Regions from separate parts of the Polaromonas sp. P4_F9 genome, predicted to be linked through region 2. Evidence: predicted binding sites of a transcription regulator. Region 2 holds the regulator's gene; the other holds the start of a gene.
What was found. The regulator NrdR, encoded in region 2, represses ribonucleotide reductase genes. The targets are predictions, from matches to a motif close to CACNANATNTNGTG.

Region 1 (8,483 bases), on a different contig from region 2:
TTCGCAACCGGGGTCGTCAATCGCGCAGAACTTGATGTCGGTTGCAGGCGATGCATTCATCTGCACTTGCGCTGCAGCGGCTGCCATCTCAAGCGCGCTCTTGCCGCCGCCTGATGCTTCGGAGCCCGAGGAAACCGAGTTCATCTTGCCGGCCTTCACAGTCGATTTCTCGGCGTGGGTGGCACCCATGGTGCGCAGGTAGTAGGTGGTTTTCAATCCTCGCAACCAGGCCAGCTTGTAGGTGTCATCGAGCTTTTTGCCTGAGGCTCCCGCCATGTAGATATTGAGCGACTGCGCCTGGTCAATCCATTTCTGGCGGCGGGCTGCGGCTTCAACAATCCACGACGTTTCCACTTCAAATGCGGTGGCGTAAAGCGCCTTGATTTCCTGCGGCACCCGGTCAACCGGGCGGAGCGAGCCATCGAAGTGCTTGAGGTCGACAACCATCACATCGTCCCACAGGCCGAGTCGCTTCAGGTCACGCACCAGGTAGTGGTTGATGACGGTGAACTCGCCGGACAGGTTGGACTTGACCGAGAGGTTGCCAAAGCAGGGTTCGATGCAGGCGTCCACCCCGATGATGTTGGAGATGGTGGCCGTCGGGGCAATGGCGACGCAGTTGGAGTTGCGCATGCCGTCCCGCGCAATCTTTTGGCGCAGGGCATCCCAGTCCAGGGTGGCGGAACGGTCGACTTCCACATAACCACCGCGCTCCTCGGCCAGCATGTCCAGCGTGTCGAGCGGCAGGATGCCTTTGTCCCAGAGCGATCCCTTGTAGCTGGCGTACTTGCCGCGCTCCTTGGCCAGCTCGGTAGAAGCCCAGTAGGCGTGGTAGCAGACCGCCTCCATGGACTTGTCGGCAAACTCGACCGCTTCCTGGGAGGCGTAGGGCACGCGCAGTTCGTACAGGCAGTCCTGGAAGCCCATGATTCCCAAGCCCACAGGGCGGTGGCGCATGTTGGAGTCGCGTGCTTTCTTGACCGCGTAGTAGTTGATGTCGATCACGTTGTCCAGCATGCGCATGGCCGTGGTGATGGTCTTTTTCAGCTTGTCATGGTCAATCGCGCCGTCCTTCAGGTGCTGGACCAGGTTGACGGAGCCGAGGTTGCAGACTGCGGTTTCGGTGTCGCTGGTATTGAGCGTGATCTCGGTGCACAGGTTGGAGGAGTGCACCACGCCGGCATGCTGCTGCGGGGAGCGCACATTGCAGGCATCCTTGAAAGTGATCCAGGGATGGCCGGTTTCGAACAGCATCGACAGCATCTTGCGCCACATGTCGGTGGCCTGCAGCTTGCGGGCAGGCTTGATCTCGCCGCGCTCGGCCCTGGCTTCGTAGGCGGTATAAATTTTTTCGAACTCTTTGCCGAACTTGTCGTGCAGGTCGGGTGTGTCCGATGGCGAGAACAGCGTCCAAGTGCCCTTTTCCATCACGCGGCGCATGAAGAGGTCGGGAATCCAGTTGGCTGTGTTCATGTCATGCGTGCGCCGGCGGTCGTCGCCGGTGTTTTTGCGCAGTTCCAGGAACTCTTCAATATCCAGGTGCCAGGTCTCCAGGTAGGCGCAGACCGCGCCCTTGCGCTTGCCGCCCTGGTTGACCGCGACAGCCGTGTCGTTGACGACTTTCAGGAAAGGCACGACGCCCTGGGACTCGCCGTTGGTGCCCTTGATGTGGGCGCCCAGGGCGCGCACAGGCGTCCAGTCGTTGCCCAGCCCGCCGGCAAACTTGGAGAGCAGGGCGTTTTCCTTGATGGCGTCGTAAATGCCGCCCAGGTCATCGGCCACCGTGGTGAGGTAGCAGGACGACAGCTGCGAACGCAGGGTGCCGGCATTGAACAGGGTGGGCGTGCTCGACATGAAGTCGAACGACGAAAGGATTTCGTAAAACTCGATGGCGCGCGCTTCGCGGTCGATTTCGTTGAGCGACAGGCCCATGGCCACGCGCATGAAGAACGCCTGCGGCAGTTCGATGCGCTGTTTGCGCACATGCAGGAAATAGCGGTCAAACAGGGTCTGCAGGCCGAGGTAGTCAAACTTCAGGTCGCGCTCCGGCTTGAGCGCCGCGCCCAGCCGGGCCAGGTCAAACTGCTGCAGTTTTTCGTCAAGCAGTTCGTTCTGCACGCCTTTGGCGATGAACTTCGGGAAATACTCTGCATAGCGGGTGTGCATTTCTTCCTGGCTGACTTCTTCGCCCAGGACTTCCCGGCGGATGGTGTGCATCAGCAGGCGTGCAGTGGCGTAGGTGTAGTCAGGGTCTTTTTCGATCAGGGTGCGGGCCGCGAGGATGGACGCCTTGTAGACCTCGTCGATGGGCACGCCGTCGTAGAGGTTGCGCATGGTCTCGGCAACAATCGGGTCGGGTTTGACATCGGTGCCCAGGTTGGCGCAGGACGCTTCAATCAGGGCCTGCAAATTGCGCACGTCCAGTGCGACCCGCTGGCCCCTGTCCGTCACATGCAGCATGGGGGCTTCGGGCGCCGGGGTCTGCGGCTGGCGGGCGCGTTCCTGGCTGCGCTTTTCGCGGTACAGCACGTAGGCGCGGGCAATTTCGTGGTGGCCTCCGCGCATCAGGCCCAGCTCGACCTGGTCCTGTACATCCTCAATATGAAAGGTCCCGCCGCCGGGGCGGGAGCGCATCAGGGCCCGAATGACGGCTTGGGTCAGGCCGTCGACGGTTTCGCGGACACTGGCCGAAGCGGCTCCCTGCGTGCCATGCACGGCCAGGAAGGCTTTCATCATGGCCACGGCAATTTTGTTGGGCTCGAACGGCACCACGGAACCATTGCGGCGAATGATCTGGTAATGGGCGAGTGGGTTGGTTGGCGCGTTGCTGTCGTTGTTGACCGGATTGCCGGTCAGACTAATTGGCGTAATGGGCACTGCGTGTTGTGCTGTTTGCATGACTTCCTCTTTGCTTTGTTTGTTTTGTGACTGGGTTTGATGTGGTGTTCAGGGTGATCTTGGTTCGCTGAAGGCTGGTCAGATCCGCAAGCTGATTTCTTGGCGATATCCCTCGTGATATTCCTCGTCCTGATCCGCCCGAATTACATCAAACTGAATCAGGGCTAAGACACTATACCTAGGGTCCAAGTGGAATACAAGCCACTACCGGTAGTGTATCGCCGACTGAATTCGCTTTTGCGTCCTGAGGCCTTTTTCACGCTGTTTTTTGCGTGCCGGATGGCGCCGGATTGGTGTGGCGAATAGCCGTGAAAGCCTTGTCAGATCAGGCTTTGGCGAGACAAACGAAGTGCCGGTGGGCTTTTGCGCGGACTTCCTTCTGTCAAGGCCGACGAATACTTGATGGGTAAAAATACCGTTTATTTTCTAGCCACTCGATGTATTTTCATCGGCGGGCTGCCGACTTCGCATCAGTTCAGTCGATTGCGGGAAAATACCTATCGGGCGCGGCCAGTGAGCGTTGCAACAAGGGCCAGTCAAAACCCGGGCCGGGGTCCTGCTTGCGTCCGGCCGCGATGTGCTCGTGCCCCGCAATGTGGGCAATGGGATAGGCCTGAAGCAGCGCTGCACACAGTCCCGCCAGGGTCTCGTACTGGCGCGCTTCAAAGGTGCTGCCCTCCAGCCCTTCCAGCTCAATGCCAATCGAGTCGTCGTTGCAGTTGCCGCGTCCCCGGTAACGGGACTCGCCGGCATGCCATGCACGGTCGTCGCAGCCGACAAATTGCCACAACGCACCGGTGCGGGTGATGAAAAAGTGCGACGACACCTGCAGGCCCCGAATGCTCTGGAAGTAAGGGTGCGCTTCCCAGTCGAGCTGATTGGTAAAGAGGCGCTGCACGTTGCCGTTGCCAAACTCGCCGGGTGGCAGGCTGATGGAGTGAATGACGATCAGGTCGATGTGCGCGCCGCACGGACGTGGGCCGAAATTCGGTGATGCCAGCGTGCGTGCAAAGCGGTACCAGCCGTCCCGCCACAAGGCCGAACTGACAGCCGGCGTGCCATCGGGCTCAGGCAGGTTCATCGGATGTGTCATCGCCGCCGGGTGTCTCGATGTTCAGGCGGGCAATGCGGTAGCGGATCTGGCGCAGGCTCAGCCCCAGTTTGGAGGCGGCAGCGGTGCGGTTAAACCCGGTCTCCTGCAACACCTTGGAGAGGATGTTTTTCTCCTGCTGGTCGAGAAACGCCTGCAGATTTTCCGGAACCGCCACGAAATCCTGGGGGGGCGCCTCGAAATGCAGGTCATTGCCTTCGCCGAGTGCCACCGCGCGGTGCAGGATATTCTCCAGTTCCCTGACATTGCCGTCAAAGGGATGCGAGCGCAGCTGCTCCGTCACCGCGCCGGTGAGCTCAGGCACGGCGAGCCCCGACTCCTTGCAGATTCTTGACAGCAGGGCCTGGCAAAGTGCCGGCAGGTCTTCGCGCCGCTCGCGCAGCGGCGGCACACCGATTTCGATCACGTTGAGCCGGTAATACAGATCCTGCCGGAAGGCGCCTGCCTGAACCTGCGCGCCCAGCTCTTTGTGCGTGGCGCTGACGATGCGGACATCCACCGTGTCTTCCTGGGGGGAGCCCAGCGGCCGCACCGAGCGTTCCTGGATCGCCCGCAGCAGCTTTGATTGCATGGCCAGCGGCAGATCGCCGATCTCATCGAGAAACAGGGTTCCCCCCTTGGCGGCCTGAAAGTAGCCTTGCCGGTCCTGGGTCGAGCCGGTGTAGGCGCCTTTGCGCGCGCCAAAAAACTCTGCTTCGAGCAGGTTTTCCGGAATGGCGCCGCAGTTGACCGCCACGAAGGGGCCGGCCGCGCGGTGGCTGCAGGCATGCACCGCGTGCGCCACCAGCTCTTTGCCCGTGCCCGATTCGCCCTGAATCAGGACCGGCGCCATGCTGCCGGCTACCTTGACAATGCGCGACTTGACCGCCCGCATCACCGCCGATTCGCCCACCAGCTTTTGCAGGATGGCAGACGACTTGTCCGATTTGTCCGATTTGGCTGAGGTGGCAACGGTCGGTCCCGGGCCCAGCTCGCCGGGGCTGGTATCGCCAGCGGCTGGCCGCGCCAGATTCTGCGTGCCCTGGATGGCCGACGCCACGACGTTGCGGAACTGCTTCAGATCAACGGGTTTGGTGAGATAGTCGAACGCGCCGGCCTTGAGGGCTTCCACCGCATTTTCGGCTGAGCCGTGCGCCGTGATGATCACGCAGCGTTCCGCGCGCTGCTGGGCCACCAGCTCACGCAGCAGCTCCAGCCCCAAGCCATCGGGCAGGCGCATGTCGGTGATGACCGCATCGAAGCGTTTGCTCTCAAGCTGCTCGCGCGCCTGCAATAAATCGCCGGCCGCTTCCACCCGATAGCCTTCGCGAAGCAGCGTCAGCTCGTACAGGGTGCGCAGATCCGGCTCATCGTCGACGACAAGAATATGGGCTGGTGTGGTGGGGGGTACTTGCATGCGTAGGGTATGCGTAGGGTCTCAGGCAGGCATTGTGTCAAAAGAAAGCTGGGAATTGCCCGGGGATTGTGGCACCGGCTTGAAGATGACAAAAAACTCATTGCCTTCGGCGGCATCACGCGCCACCCGCTGATAGCCAATCAGGGCGCCGTAGCGCTCACACAATTCCCGGCAGATGTAGAGGCCCAGCCCGCTGGAGCGGCTTTCGGAGGAGAAAAAAGGTTCGAATAAATGGGTCTCGACCGTTGCCTCCAGCGGTTGGCCATCACTCCATACCGCCAGCCGCACCTCGCCTCCCGCCATCACCCGGGTCACTACTTCCATCGAATGCGCGGAGGTGCTGGCGTAACGCAGGGCGTTATCCAGCAGGTTGACCATCAGGCGCCGCAGATGCTCGGCCTCGAACCGGACCGCGGCCTGGGCCGCGCCCATGGTCAGGCGCAGGCGCTGTGATGCCCCGGTCTGCCTGGCCCAATCGGTGGCGATGTGAACGACGGTGTCATCCAGCATCAGCGAAGTCGTCTGCAGCGCCGGTGCCTGCTCCTGAGCCCGCGAGATGTTCAGGACCTCATCGACAATTTTGGCCAGGCGCTGGGCGTTTTGCCTGACCATGGCGGTGAGTTGCCGGTGGCCGGCATCCTGCAGGTCTTCTTCAAGCAGGGCGTTGGCCTGTGAAATGGCGGCAAGCGGGTTCCTGATTTCGTGGGCCACCGCGGCAGACATGCGCCCCATGGCGGCCATTTTTTCGGTGCGCACACGCGCTTCCATTTCGCGCAGGTCCTCGAGAAACATCACGCAGAGGTTTTCGTGCGTGCCGTTCTGCGAGGCCGCCAGGCGCGTGCGGACATGCAGCCGCCTTGTGTTGCGTGCCGGGTATTCAAGCCGGATGTCCGCTTCCTGGGGGGACTGCGTCAGGAAGGTGTGATGCATCAGATCGGCCAGCGGTTGCCAGGCGTTCTCCGTGGCCAGCATGAAGGGCGCGTTGCGGATGGCCTTGCGCATGAATAGCAAGCGCCTGGAAGCCGGGTTCGCAGAACGCACAACGCCATTGACGTCAACCACCAGCACGCCATCGGCCAATGCTTCAATGACCAGTTCATTGACCTGCGTCTGCATGCGGGCCGCAGACTGGCTGGCCTTGGCCCGTTGTTCCTCCCGCGCCAACCGCAGCGCCAGCTGGTTGGCCAGCAGTGCCACCAGGAAGAATCCCGAGCCGCTCAGGCCGGCCTGGAGAAAGCGCGCGTTGAAATCCCCCAACGTCTGCAGGGAAGTCCACCAGGCATCGGCGAGCAACAAAAGCGTGACGCTGGCAGCCGTGCCAAAAGCCAGCAAAATCGGCCCGAGAATCGACGATAAAAGCACCGGCAGGGCAAACAGCGGGGCGTAATTGATGCCGCCCGATTGCAGGAATTCCAGCAGGGAGAAGGTGATCACGTCCACCCCGATGGTGGCCAGCCAGTGTGCGTCAAACGTGCGGCCCGGTGGCCGTGGCCGGGCCCAGAGCCGTACGGCCAGCGTCGCACACAAGTAGGCGATGCACACGGCGACGGGCCAGCGATTGCTGCTGCTGCCCAAGGCATGGATGACGGCTTGCAGGACCACCAGCACGCCGGCAGTCGCGACGCGCGCCGTCATGAAAACGCGCCAGAGGCGCCCGAACGAACCGAGTTCGGGTTCAGTCTCCCAGGCTCCGGGGATCTTTTCCGCCGTCTCAAACCATTGGGATGGCGTGGTCATCTAGTCTCCGGCCTGACGGCGATGCGCATCGCTGCAGTAGATGCCGCCCCTGGACCCGATCAGGGCTTCGGACCGGGGAAGATGCACGTGGCAAACCTCGCAGGCCACCATCTCCGTGACCTCTGTGGCCGGGCGCGGCGGGCTGGGCGGACGAGCCGCGGCGGCTTCATCTCTTTCGGCCTGCCGGTTGTGGCGCCAGAGCCAGAAAACCATCAGCACAAGAGCCGCGACCAGCAGGTATTTCATGCGCGCCTCAGGATGACTTCAAGCACAAAGCTCGAACCTGCATAGCCCAGCAGCAGCAGGCCCGCGCCCAGGTACAGCACGTGAACCGCCTTGCGGCCGCGCCAGCCGAGGCGGGCACGCCCGGCCAGCAGCCCCGCAAAGGTCAGCCAGGACAGCACGGAAAAAATCGTTTTGTGGTTCCACATCCGGACCAGGCCCGGGCCGTAAAGCGTTTCGGCAAACAGCCAGCCCACCAGCAGGGTCGCTGACAGCAGCACGAAACCTGCTTCCACGAAGCGAAAGGTGAGGCGCTCCAGTGTGAGCAGCGGCACGCCGGCATCGGTTTGCGCGGCCTGCCGGATGGACCGCTCCGAGCGCGTCATCAGCCAGCCGTGCACCACCGCCGCGGCAAACAGCCCATAGGAGGCAATGCCCAGCGCCCAGTGCAGCGGCAGCCAGGGCGAGGCGATCCGGTGGTAGCTGGTGCCGGGAAAGAGCAGCGTCAAAATGACTGCGGCGCTGCCCAGCCCCGCCAGTGCCCAATGGGCCTGGAGCTGTGGAAACAGGCTGCTTTCAATCGCGTAGACGGTCAGCACCAGCCAGACGGTCATGGAAAGGGCGGGCGCAAAACCAAAACGCGGCGGCTCTCCAAGCAGCCCGTTGGCCAGTGCCAACGCGTGCAGCAGCCATGCCGCCAGCAAAATTCCGCGGATGGTGGACGAACTCAGGCGAGGGGTGGCCAGCGCCAGGGTGGCGTAGGCTAAAGCGGCGCCCACTGCCGCCCCAAGACCCCACCACGCACTGAAAGCTAAAATCATGGCTACAGTTTAGCCCGTAGTGCTTTCTTTCCTCTCTTCTTTCCTTTCCTAATTGCTCCATGTTTGTGGAGCCTGCTCATGGCCTCAGCCCTTACCGACAAACTCTCCCGCCTCGTCAAGGAAATGCGAGGCCAGGCCCGCATCACCGAATCCAACGTGCAGGACATGCTGCGCGAGGTGCGCATGGCGCTGCTCGAAGCCGACGTGGCCCTGCCGGTGGTGCGCGACTTCATCGCCCGCGTCAAGGACAAGGCCCTCGGCCAGGAGGTGATGGGTTCGCTTTCTCCCGGCCAGGCCC
Region 2 (8,483 bases):
TCAGGGCCGTGCAGCCTGATGTCGAACAGGTTTGAATGTTGCGTGCGGCATATCCCAGGTCACGCAGCCGTTGACCCGCTCCGCCACGCTCGACAATGGGCCCATCGGGTAAATCTGAATAGGGTTTCAGGTTGTTCGTTGGATCACAGGCAGAGGCACTGTTCATTCCGGTGATGGATTGCCAGTACGTGTCGCTATCCTTTGTCCAGTAACTCTGAGCACAGTGTTGGATAAAGCCGGAGTTGACGGCATCCACGGCAGACTTGCCCGTTGCATCAGCCAAAAACAGCGTGTTGCCGTTAAGGGCAAACTGGTATTGCTTGAGATTACCCACCCAGCGCTGCTGCGCATTGTCATCTGGCCGGAAAACACCCATGAACACCTGGTTCAGGAAAGTGCCTTGGGCATTGACGCTGACAGGCAGCGATGCTGAGGCAAACACGCTGTCGACCGCAGCAACCTGCGTCAGGATGTCGATAAACGCGTTGATCAGGCCATACAGGTCGCCGCCCACGGGGAAGTAGCCATTGGGGCCAGTCTGATCGGCCATCGATTTGAGCAGGGCGCCCTGCGATGGATCGGCTGTTTTGTTATAGACGTCAATCGTAAACATGCTGACGTGCTGCTCACCGGGTATGTCGCTAACGTCGGTTTGATAGAGGAATTTGGCCCATTCGTCGGCGAAGCGCACGTTTGTCTTGTCGGAGTTTGCCAGGGGTTTGGGATAAATTTGCGCTTCCGGGTTGTAGTTCAACCGGGTCATCTGTGTGTTGGTGGGGTAGGGTGACGAATTGGTGTTGGTGCCGTATTCCTGATTCGGAAATTTGTTACCAATCAGGACAATGTAGTTTTTGCCGCAGGCCGCAGTACCTCCAATAGGGCTCTGGTACGTGGTCTTGCTTGAGTCGGTGAATGCCTTGGGATCTTCCTGGTCAAGTGGCTTGGAGTAGCGGATTGGCCCAAAACCGGTGGCGCCGGTTGGGGTGCCTGCTGTGGCGGTACGTGATCCTGCGGGATTGGTCCATCCGCCAAAATATTTAAAAGCTTCGTACAGTGCCGTGCCGTATTCGGCTGACGACGGCCCCTTGAACTCCGGGGTGGTAATATTGCTGTCGATTCTGTCAAGGTCATCCAGCACCACCTTACATTGAGCCGTATCGAGCGATGTGATTCGATGCCGTATGTAGCCTGATACCACACTTGAACTGTCGACGCTGCCCGCATCGTTGAGCAGCATGATGCCCGCGTTTATTTTGATTTTTGCGCCGGTCTTGCAGACCAGTTCGTCCAATACGAGCCTTAGTGCACGTAATTCCACGCGTCCTTGTACCAGTTTCGTTTCAGCGCCGAAAATCGTGGTCACGTAACCCTTGCATATGGTTTTGGCTGGATCCGGGAGCAAATTGCACTTGGCGGTTACCTCGGTCACATCCCAAGCCTGGTTGCTGGCGGACCAGTTGGACGTGTTGTCAATAAAAAACAGCACATTGGGTTCGCCGCCGCCGGCTACGCCCGAATAAATGTCAATATCCGCGGCCGCTGCAGGCAGGGTCGTGAACAGCGCTGCCAACGGTGCCAGCAGCCAGATTCGCAAGGTAGATAGTTTCATGATGGTTTCTTTCGTGCCGGCTGCCTGCCGCAGCAAATTGCATTGAGTTAGTCGCAGCTGCCCAGTTCGTCAACTCCGCGGCGCACCTCAACACCCTGGACAACAGTGGCACCCGCTCCCAGCAGCTTGGCGTCGCTCGTGGTGGCCTGCATTTCATAGAGCACATTGGCGCACAGCGATTCGGCGTTTGGTGGGCCCAGGGCCGTAGGGTCAACAATGGTCAGTGGCGAGCCGCCGCCGCCAAAGCAGGAACTGTCGCTAGCCGGGACATAGGTGAGGGAGCCCGACACCTTGATCAGCTCTGAGTTTTTGATGATGCGCAAGCGCTTGCAGGTGAGATTGCTTACCGTGACGGCGACCGAGACATCGGCGCTGTCAGTGATGACCGATGTTCCAAGGTTGATGTATTCCTTCTTGCCGCCATTCTTGTAACCGTCCCAGGTGCTTGCCGGTGCGTTGAGCACCATGTCCAGCGCATAGTTTGCTGCCGTGTTTGCTTCCGTGCGCACCTGTTCATTGTTGATGATCTGGGTGTGACTCATGGAAAGACGAATCACTCCGACGGCTACCAGCATCAGCATCAGCAGCATGATCATTCCGATTAAAAGAACTGCGCCGGATTGAGAGGCTCGGCAAGACAGGCGGTGGCTGCGTTTCATCAAGATTCCTTGCGCGCTTTCGGCATTTCGAAAGAGATGTAGGTGCTGTAGACGCGGCGCTTGAGGTTGCTGCTGGCGGCGGGAATGTCGACGGTGGTGTCAGCACTCAACTTGAATGTGGTCGCATCGGCGGCGTTGCGGCTCGCGCTGGTGGAACTCGCAAGCAACCAGACGCGAACGCCGATGACGTCTGACCAGGTGGCGGGCGTCGGGCTGAAACTGTCGATGGTGCCGTCCCCGTCGCTGTCAACTGCGTACTCGAACTGCATCTGTTCAATATCTTCAACCAGCGCTACCGGGGTTGATATGCCGTCCGGCGTGATGTCAATGTAGCTTAATGCGGAAGACTTTAATGCGGAAGCGGTACTGATGTAGTAAATGCGCCGGATAATGCGCCGCTTCCCGGCCTTTATCGCACTGTCACAGGCCTTGGATTGCAGGGTAAAAGTCGCTTCAAGGCCTTTGTCCAGGACAAAAGGTGTGGTGTTGTATTCCGCGCCACATTCGGATACTTGCAGGTAAGCCTGCTTGTTGCTTTCGACATCGCACTCGGCGTCGCCGACCTGACAGGTGCTGGCACGCTGGATAAAAATGGCATCGGTGCCCGCCTTGCGTGTCAGGCAAACGGGGCTCGCCGCAGCATTGTTGAGCCCGGTGACGTGATTCAAGAGGGAGCCAGCCCACACCGCCGGGGCTGTAGAGCACATGTCGACGGGAGTGTTGCCGGTGGGGGTTGCGAGCGTGCCATAAAACCCGGTCTGCGACAGTTCGCGGGCCAGCACGTCCAGCCCGTACCGGCCGTTTTCTATCACCTCGGCGCTGAGTGCCAGTTCGCGGCGAGACGTACTGCTGTTAACGAAGATGACCGTCATTGCGATAACCAGCAGCAACCCAACCGCCATCGCAACCATTAATTCGACCAGAGTCAATCCGCGTTGGCGCGATGAATGCATGGACATACCTGCAATGCTGTTTATTCGGAACATATGTCAAACCTCACAGCGTTTTTTTCAGGTCTGGAACCATCACCCGCATCGAAACCCCGCGGCGCAAACCAGTGCCGAAATTCACTGCGCTGGCGCAGTTGTTCTGCCCTGTGACCGCGTCAGCTGGTGGATCATTGCCAGCTACAACGCCTTGCCAGACCACGACAACGTACAGATCCGCAAGCGAATTGGATTGGGGTGGCTCCATACGGATCAGGCAACCACGCGCGCCAATCATCGCTCCGACGGATTTTCCACCCTCTGTTACGGCCGCGCCCTGAAGAGAGTCGCCCCAGGCACAAAGCTGCGTCTTGGCTAGCGTTGCCATAGCTGTGCAGTCGAGCACGCCGTTGAGCCCGCCATTGCCGACCCCGACGTACACGGAGCCATTTGTTGAGCTGAGCTCTGCAGTCAGGAAGCTATCGATAATGCCGCGAGAGGCTGTCAGACGTGCCTCCATATCCCGGACCAGTGCGAGTGCCTGACCGCGCTGGTAGGACTCAAACTCTACTTTCGTGGCTTTCGTCTGGAGTCCGAAGGTACCCAATATTCCGATAAGAATGATGGCAAGCGTGACCAGAATTTCGATGAGCGTGAAGCCGCGCACGCGGGAATATGTACCAACGGCGTAGCCACGTTGGTACCGAATGCGCGTCTGTGGGACGATTATGGGCATTTCCCTTCCTTTTCTGCGGTTCGTCCGGCGGTCGATACGGTCACGCAACGGTAAAGGTCGGTCGTTGCTACTGTTAGCTCTATCGTCACTGCATCGGACAACCGCCCATAGGCATTGAACTGGAAGCTGCCCGCGCCCGAGCTTATCGTGGGAAACGCATCCTGGGTACGCAGGATTGTTGCCCCGGCCTTGACGTCCCATCCTGTGGTGATGTTGGCGAACGAAAACCCGACGGCAGTATTGCGTTTGAGGGCCTCGCTACGAGCCATCCACAATGACTCGGTTAATGCCGAAGCGGCTGAACGCATGCGTTGCGTGGCAATGAGATTGCGGAAGGATGGCGCCGCGAGCGAGGCAAAGATCGCCATGATCGCAACGGTAATCATCAACTCAATGAGCGTGAAGCCGCGCGCATCCGCCGGCGCCACCAGTGACCTAGAGCGACAGGCTGCGGCGCGGGGCGGCAATTTCATGGTGATCACTTACCCCAATAACCAATTGTGTTCGCCGGGCCCTTGGTCCCCAAGTGATCCACCGTCAGGGCTTTCTCGCCTTTGGCGGTCAGCGCAGCCGATGGTGTTGCCTTGGCCTGGAAGGCAAGGGGAACGTCGCTGATGCTATCAATGGCAAAGGTGTAATCATTTTCTATTTCCTTGGGCGCGATAAAACCAAGGCTGGTCAGGTTGGCTGTATAAATCCGGCGATCCAGCAGGTAGGTCTGCTCCTTGCTGGCGAGCTCCATCAATGCCGCCTGGGCCGTTGCGCGCTTGCCCTTGCGAATGTAGTGCGTATAAGACGGATAGGCGACTGTCGCGAGGATGCCGACGATTGCAACCGTAATCATCAACTCGATGAGTGTGAATCCACGTTGCTTCATGGTCCGGCGGGTGCCCAGCCAACTGAGGGTGTATTTAGTTTTCACAGCTGGATTGTCATTGTTCCAGGCTTTGCGCTGGTTGCCGCTTGTCGCTCTACTCCATACGCCTGTCGATACGCGGCCCCGCCCTGTGTTCAGCGATCGGCGCGGTGTCGAAACTTTTCACCCTCGCAGATTGCTGGTTGCGTACGTTTTGCGTGAGGCAGTTGCAATATGTTTTCTATTGCATCGCCACTCGATCGATCATGGTTTTTTTGTCTTGTCTCCCCCAAGTGTGGGATGGTTTTCTCCCTGTGCCCGAGGTAGTCTCGTGCCTCTGAGGTCGGCATTGGGTTGGCCCGAACTCAAAGGGAGTGGATGCGCATGGGTGAACGCTCCGGCTGTGCCGGTTTCACGTTGATCGAATTACTGGGGACGGTTGCAGTTGCGTCCGTGCTGCTATCACTGGCGGCTCCGGCCATGTCTGATATGGCCAACTCCATGAAGTTAAGCACCGCGGGAAATTCTTTTTTCTCCAGTTTGCTGCTGGCTCGCAGCGAGGCCATCAAGCACAATTCTCGAGCTGTGATGTGCAAGTCGGCTACCGGGGATGCCTGCGCCACATCAGGGGGATGGGAGCAGGGGTGGATTGTGTTTCACGACTCAAACAACAACGCTTCACTGGACGAGGGTGAGGTGATTTTGTCGCGGGAGGCTGCCTTGCCGGAGCCCATCCGGCTGTCAGGCAACAGCTCGGTCGCCAAGTACCTGTCCTACACTTCCACCGGAACGACCAAGTTGGCTTCTGGCGCATTTCAGGTCGGCACCTTCACGGTATGCACGCAGTCGGCTACCACCGCGGAGGCCCGGCAGATTATTATCAACATCGCTGGGCGTCCCCGCATGGCCCGTGCGACGGTGAATAACTGCCCTTGATTTGATATCAGCGCCTCACCTCATCCACCAGCGTCTTGAATTCATCAATGTCTTCAAAGCTGCGGTACACGCTGGCAAAGCGGATGTAGGCTACCTTGTCGAGTTTCTTCAGCTCCCGCATGACCAGCTCGCCGAGGCGGTTGGAGGCGACTTCCCGAACGCCCAGGCTGAGGAGTTTTTCTTCAATCCGCTCGATGGCTGAGTCGATTTGCTCTGTGCTCACCGGCCGCTTGCGCAGCGCCAGGTTCATGGAGCCCAGGATTTTGCCGCGCTTGTACTCAATGCGGCGCCCATCTTTTTTGACAATCGCCGGAAAATTGACGTCTGGCCGCTCGTAGGTCGTGAAGCGCTTTTCACACGCGCCGCACTGGCGGCGGCGGCGTATGAAATCTGCATCTTCCGACACCCGGGTTTCTACCACCTGGGTCTCAAGGTTGCCGCAGAAGGGGCATTTCATCGGTTTGCCAAGACGTCGAAATGCGCTTTAGCGATAAACAGGGAAGCGGCTGGTCAGGGCATTGACCTTGGCGCGAACCGCTTCGATATTGGCGGCATCGCGGGGGTTGTCCAGCACATCTGCAATCAGGTTGGCCGTGATGCGTGCCTCTTCGTCCTTGAAGCCGCGCGTAGTCATCGCCGGTGTACCGATGCGCACGCCACTGGTGACCATCGGCTTTTCCGGGTCATTCGGAATCGCGTTTTTATTGATGGTCATGTGGGCGTTTCCGAGTACGGCTTCAGCCTCCTTGCCGGTGATTCCTTTGGCGCGCAGGTCGACCAGCATCAGGTGGCTCTCTGTTCGGCCGCTGACAATGCGCAAACCGCGCTGCGTCAGCGTTTCGGCCACGATTCGCGCGTTCGTCAGCACCTGCTGCTGATACGTCTTGAATTCGGGGGAGAGCGCCTCCTTGAAAGCCACCGCCTTGGCGGCAATCACGTGCATCAGCGGGCCACCCTGCAGGCCGGGGAAGATCGCGCTGTTGATGGCTTTCTCGTGCTCGGCTTTCATCAGGATGATGCCGCCGCGCGGGCCGCGCAGGCTCTTGTGCGTAGTGGACGTCACGACGTCGGCGTGCGGCACCGGGTTCGGGTACACGCCCGCAGCAACCAGTCCCGCGTAGTGCGCAATGTCGACCATGAAGATGGCGCCTACGGCTTTGGCGACTTTGGCAAAACGCTCGAAATCGATGCGCAGGCTGTAGGCCGAGGCGCCGGCGATGATGAGCTTGGGGCGGGTCTCGTGCGCCTTGCGCTCCATCGCGTCGTAGTCGATCTCTTCCTTGTCGTTGAGCCCGTAGGAGACAACGTTAAACCACTTGCCGCTCATGTTGAGTGCCATGCCGTGGGTCAGGTGACCGCCTTCGGCCAGGCTCATTCCCATGATGGTGTCGCCGGGCTTCAGGAAGGCAAGAAACACCGCCTCATTGGCGGAAGCGCCGCAATGCGGCTGCACGTTGGCGGCATCCGCGCCAAAAATCTGCTTGACGCGGTCAATCGCCAGCTGTTCGGCCACGTCCACATACTCGCAACCGCCGTAATAACGGCGGCCGGGGTAGCCTTCGGCGTACTTATTGGTGAGCTGCGAGCCTTGGGCTGCCATGACGGCGGGCGAGGCGTAGTTCTCGCTGGCAATCAGCTCGATGTGGTGTTCCTGCCGGGCGTTTTCAGCCTGGATGGCAGCGAAAATTTCGGGGTCGGTCTGTTCGACCAGAATATTGCGATGGTACATGGCAGTCCTTCAAGACTTTGATCCTTGTCCTTGGGTAGCAAGGAAGCAAGGGCTGCCCAGGCGAACGGCTGAACGCTGTGGCCAAACGGCTTTGAGCGGTGCGCTTCCCAGTGGTGTCCCCACGTCAGCATCAATGGCCGGCAAGACCATGATACCTATCGCCAGTCGCGCACCTCGCTAGTGTAACTGAGGCCGGGCGTTCGGGGGCAGGCGTGGGTTCAAAAGTAAAAAGCCGGGGTGGAGCCCGGCATGGAAGGAGAGTGCGCCCAGCCACCCGCAAAGGGCTGGCGGCCAGGAAACAGAGGGGCTCAGGAGCGGCTGAGGAGCGCCACTTTTTCAGGCGTTTTGCTGCCGTCGCCGGCATCCACCGCGCCGGGTTTTGCCGGCAACGAGGCCGGCATGGGGCGCGCAGGCGCCGGGGAAGCGAAGAATGGCGAGGGCAAAAGGCGCTTGCTCCCCACCACCGCCAGCAGGCGGGCGTGCTCGGCCATGACTTTCCCGGCGTAACCGCCGTCATCTTCCATGTTCGCCGCACCCACGTAATACTTCAGGCCGCCCTCGATCGAGCCGGCCCTGGCAATGCACTCCTGCAGTACCTTAACCCCGACGCGAAGGTTGGTAACCGGGTCAAACGCCGCCAGCTTGCCGCCAAAGTTTTCATATTTGTCGTGATGCACCTTGGTCATCACCTGCATCAAGCCCTGCGCGCCGACCGGGCTTTGGGCAAAAGGGTTGAAACCCGACTCGATCGCCATGATGGCCAGAATCAGGGTGGGGTCAAGCTTGGCCTTCTGGCCAATCTCAAACGCCTCCGACACCAGAACGCTCAGGGGCTCTGCCGCCACGCCGTATTTTTTGCTCAACCAGTAAGCCACTGCCGCCTGTTGGGACGGCAGGTCTTTCGGGTTGGATGCGGTGGCCCGGTCAATGGCGGCGGGCTCGGTAAAGCCGATCGCTTCCTCCTGGCGCTCCTGCAGCCAGGTGATGAGTTCGGATTCACCGGCCTGACGCAGATCGGGCCGGGCAACAAGC

Region 1: AC1DUB_RS23860 (ribonucleoside-diphosphate reductase subunit alpha) is a predicted target of NrdR. The motif match lies at 3,069-3,082, and genes of this name have one in related genera.

What each region holds. Positions count from the first base shown of each region.
Region 1 is NZ_JBFUJT010000036.1:32,859-41,341, forward strand. It holds gene AC1DUB_RS23860 (ribonucleoside-diphosphate reductase subunit alpha) at 1-2,898, opposite strand, end outside; gene ampD (1,6-anhydro-N-acetylmuramyl-L-alanine amidase AmpD) at 3,374-3,979, opposite strand; gene AC1DUB_RS23870 (sigma-54-dependent transcriptional regulator) at 3,966-5,405, opposite strand; gene AC1DUB_RS23875 (sensor histidine kinase) at 5,427-7,142, opposite strand; gene AC1DUB_RS23880 (PP0621 family protein) at 7,143-7,388, opposite strand; gene AC1DUB_RS23885 (cytochrome C assembly family protein) at 7,385-8,185, opposite strand; gene ffh (signal recognition particle protein) at 8,264-8,483, shown strand, end outside.
Region 2 is NZ_JBFUJT010000003.1:205,918-214,400, reverse strand. It holds gene AC1DUB_RS04645 (pilus assembly protein) at 1-1,609, opposite strand, end outside; gene AC1DUB_RS04640 (hypothetical protein) at 1,657-2,199, opposite strand; gene AC1DUB_RS04635 (PilW family protein) at 2,268-3,227, opposite strand; gene AC1DUB_RS04630 (type IV pilus modification PilV family protein) at 3,265-3,930, opposite strand; gene AC1DUB_RS04625 (GspH/FimT family pseudopilin) at 3,921-4,403, opposite strand; gene AC1DUB_RS04620 (type IV pilin protein) at 4,409-4,852, opposite strand; gene AC1DUB_RS04615 (GspH/FimT family pseudopilin) at 5,171-5,722, shown strand; gene nrdR (transcriptional regulator NrdR) at 5,730-6,179, opposite strand; gene glyA (serine hydroxymethyltransferase) at 6,207-7,451, opposite strand; ZMP/ZTP riboswitch at 7,499-7,630, opposite strand; gene AC1DUB_RS04600 (lytic transglycosylase domain-containing protein) at 7,760-8,483, opposite strand, start outside.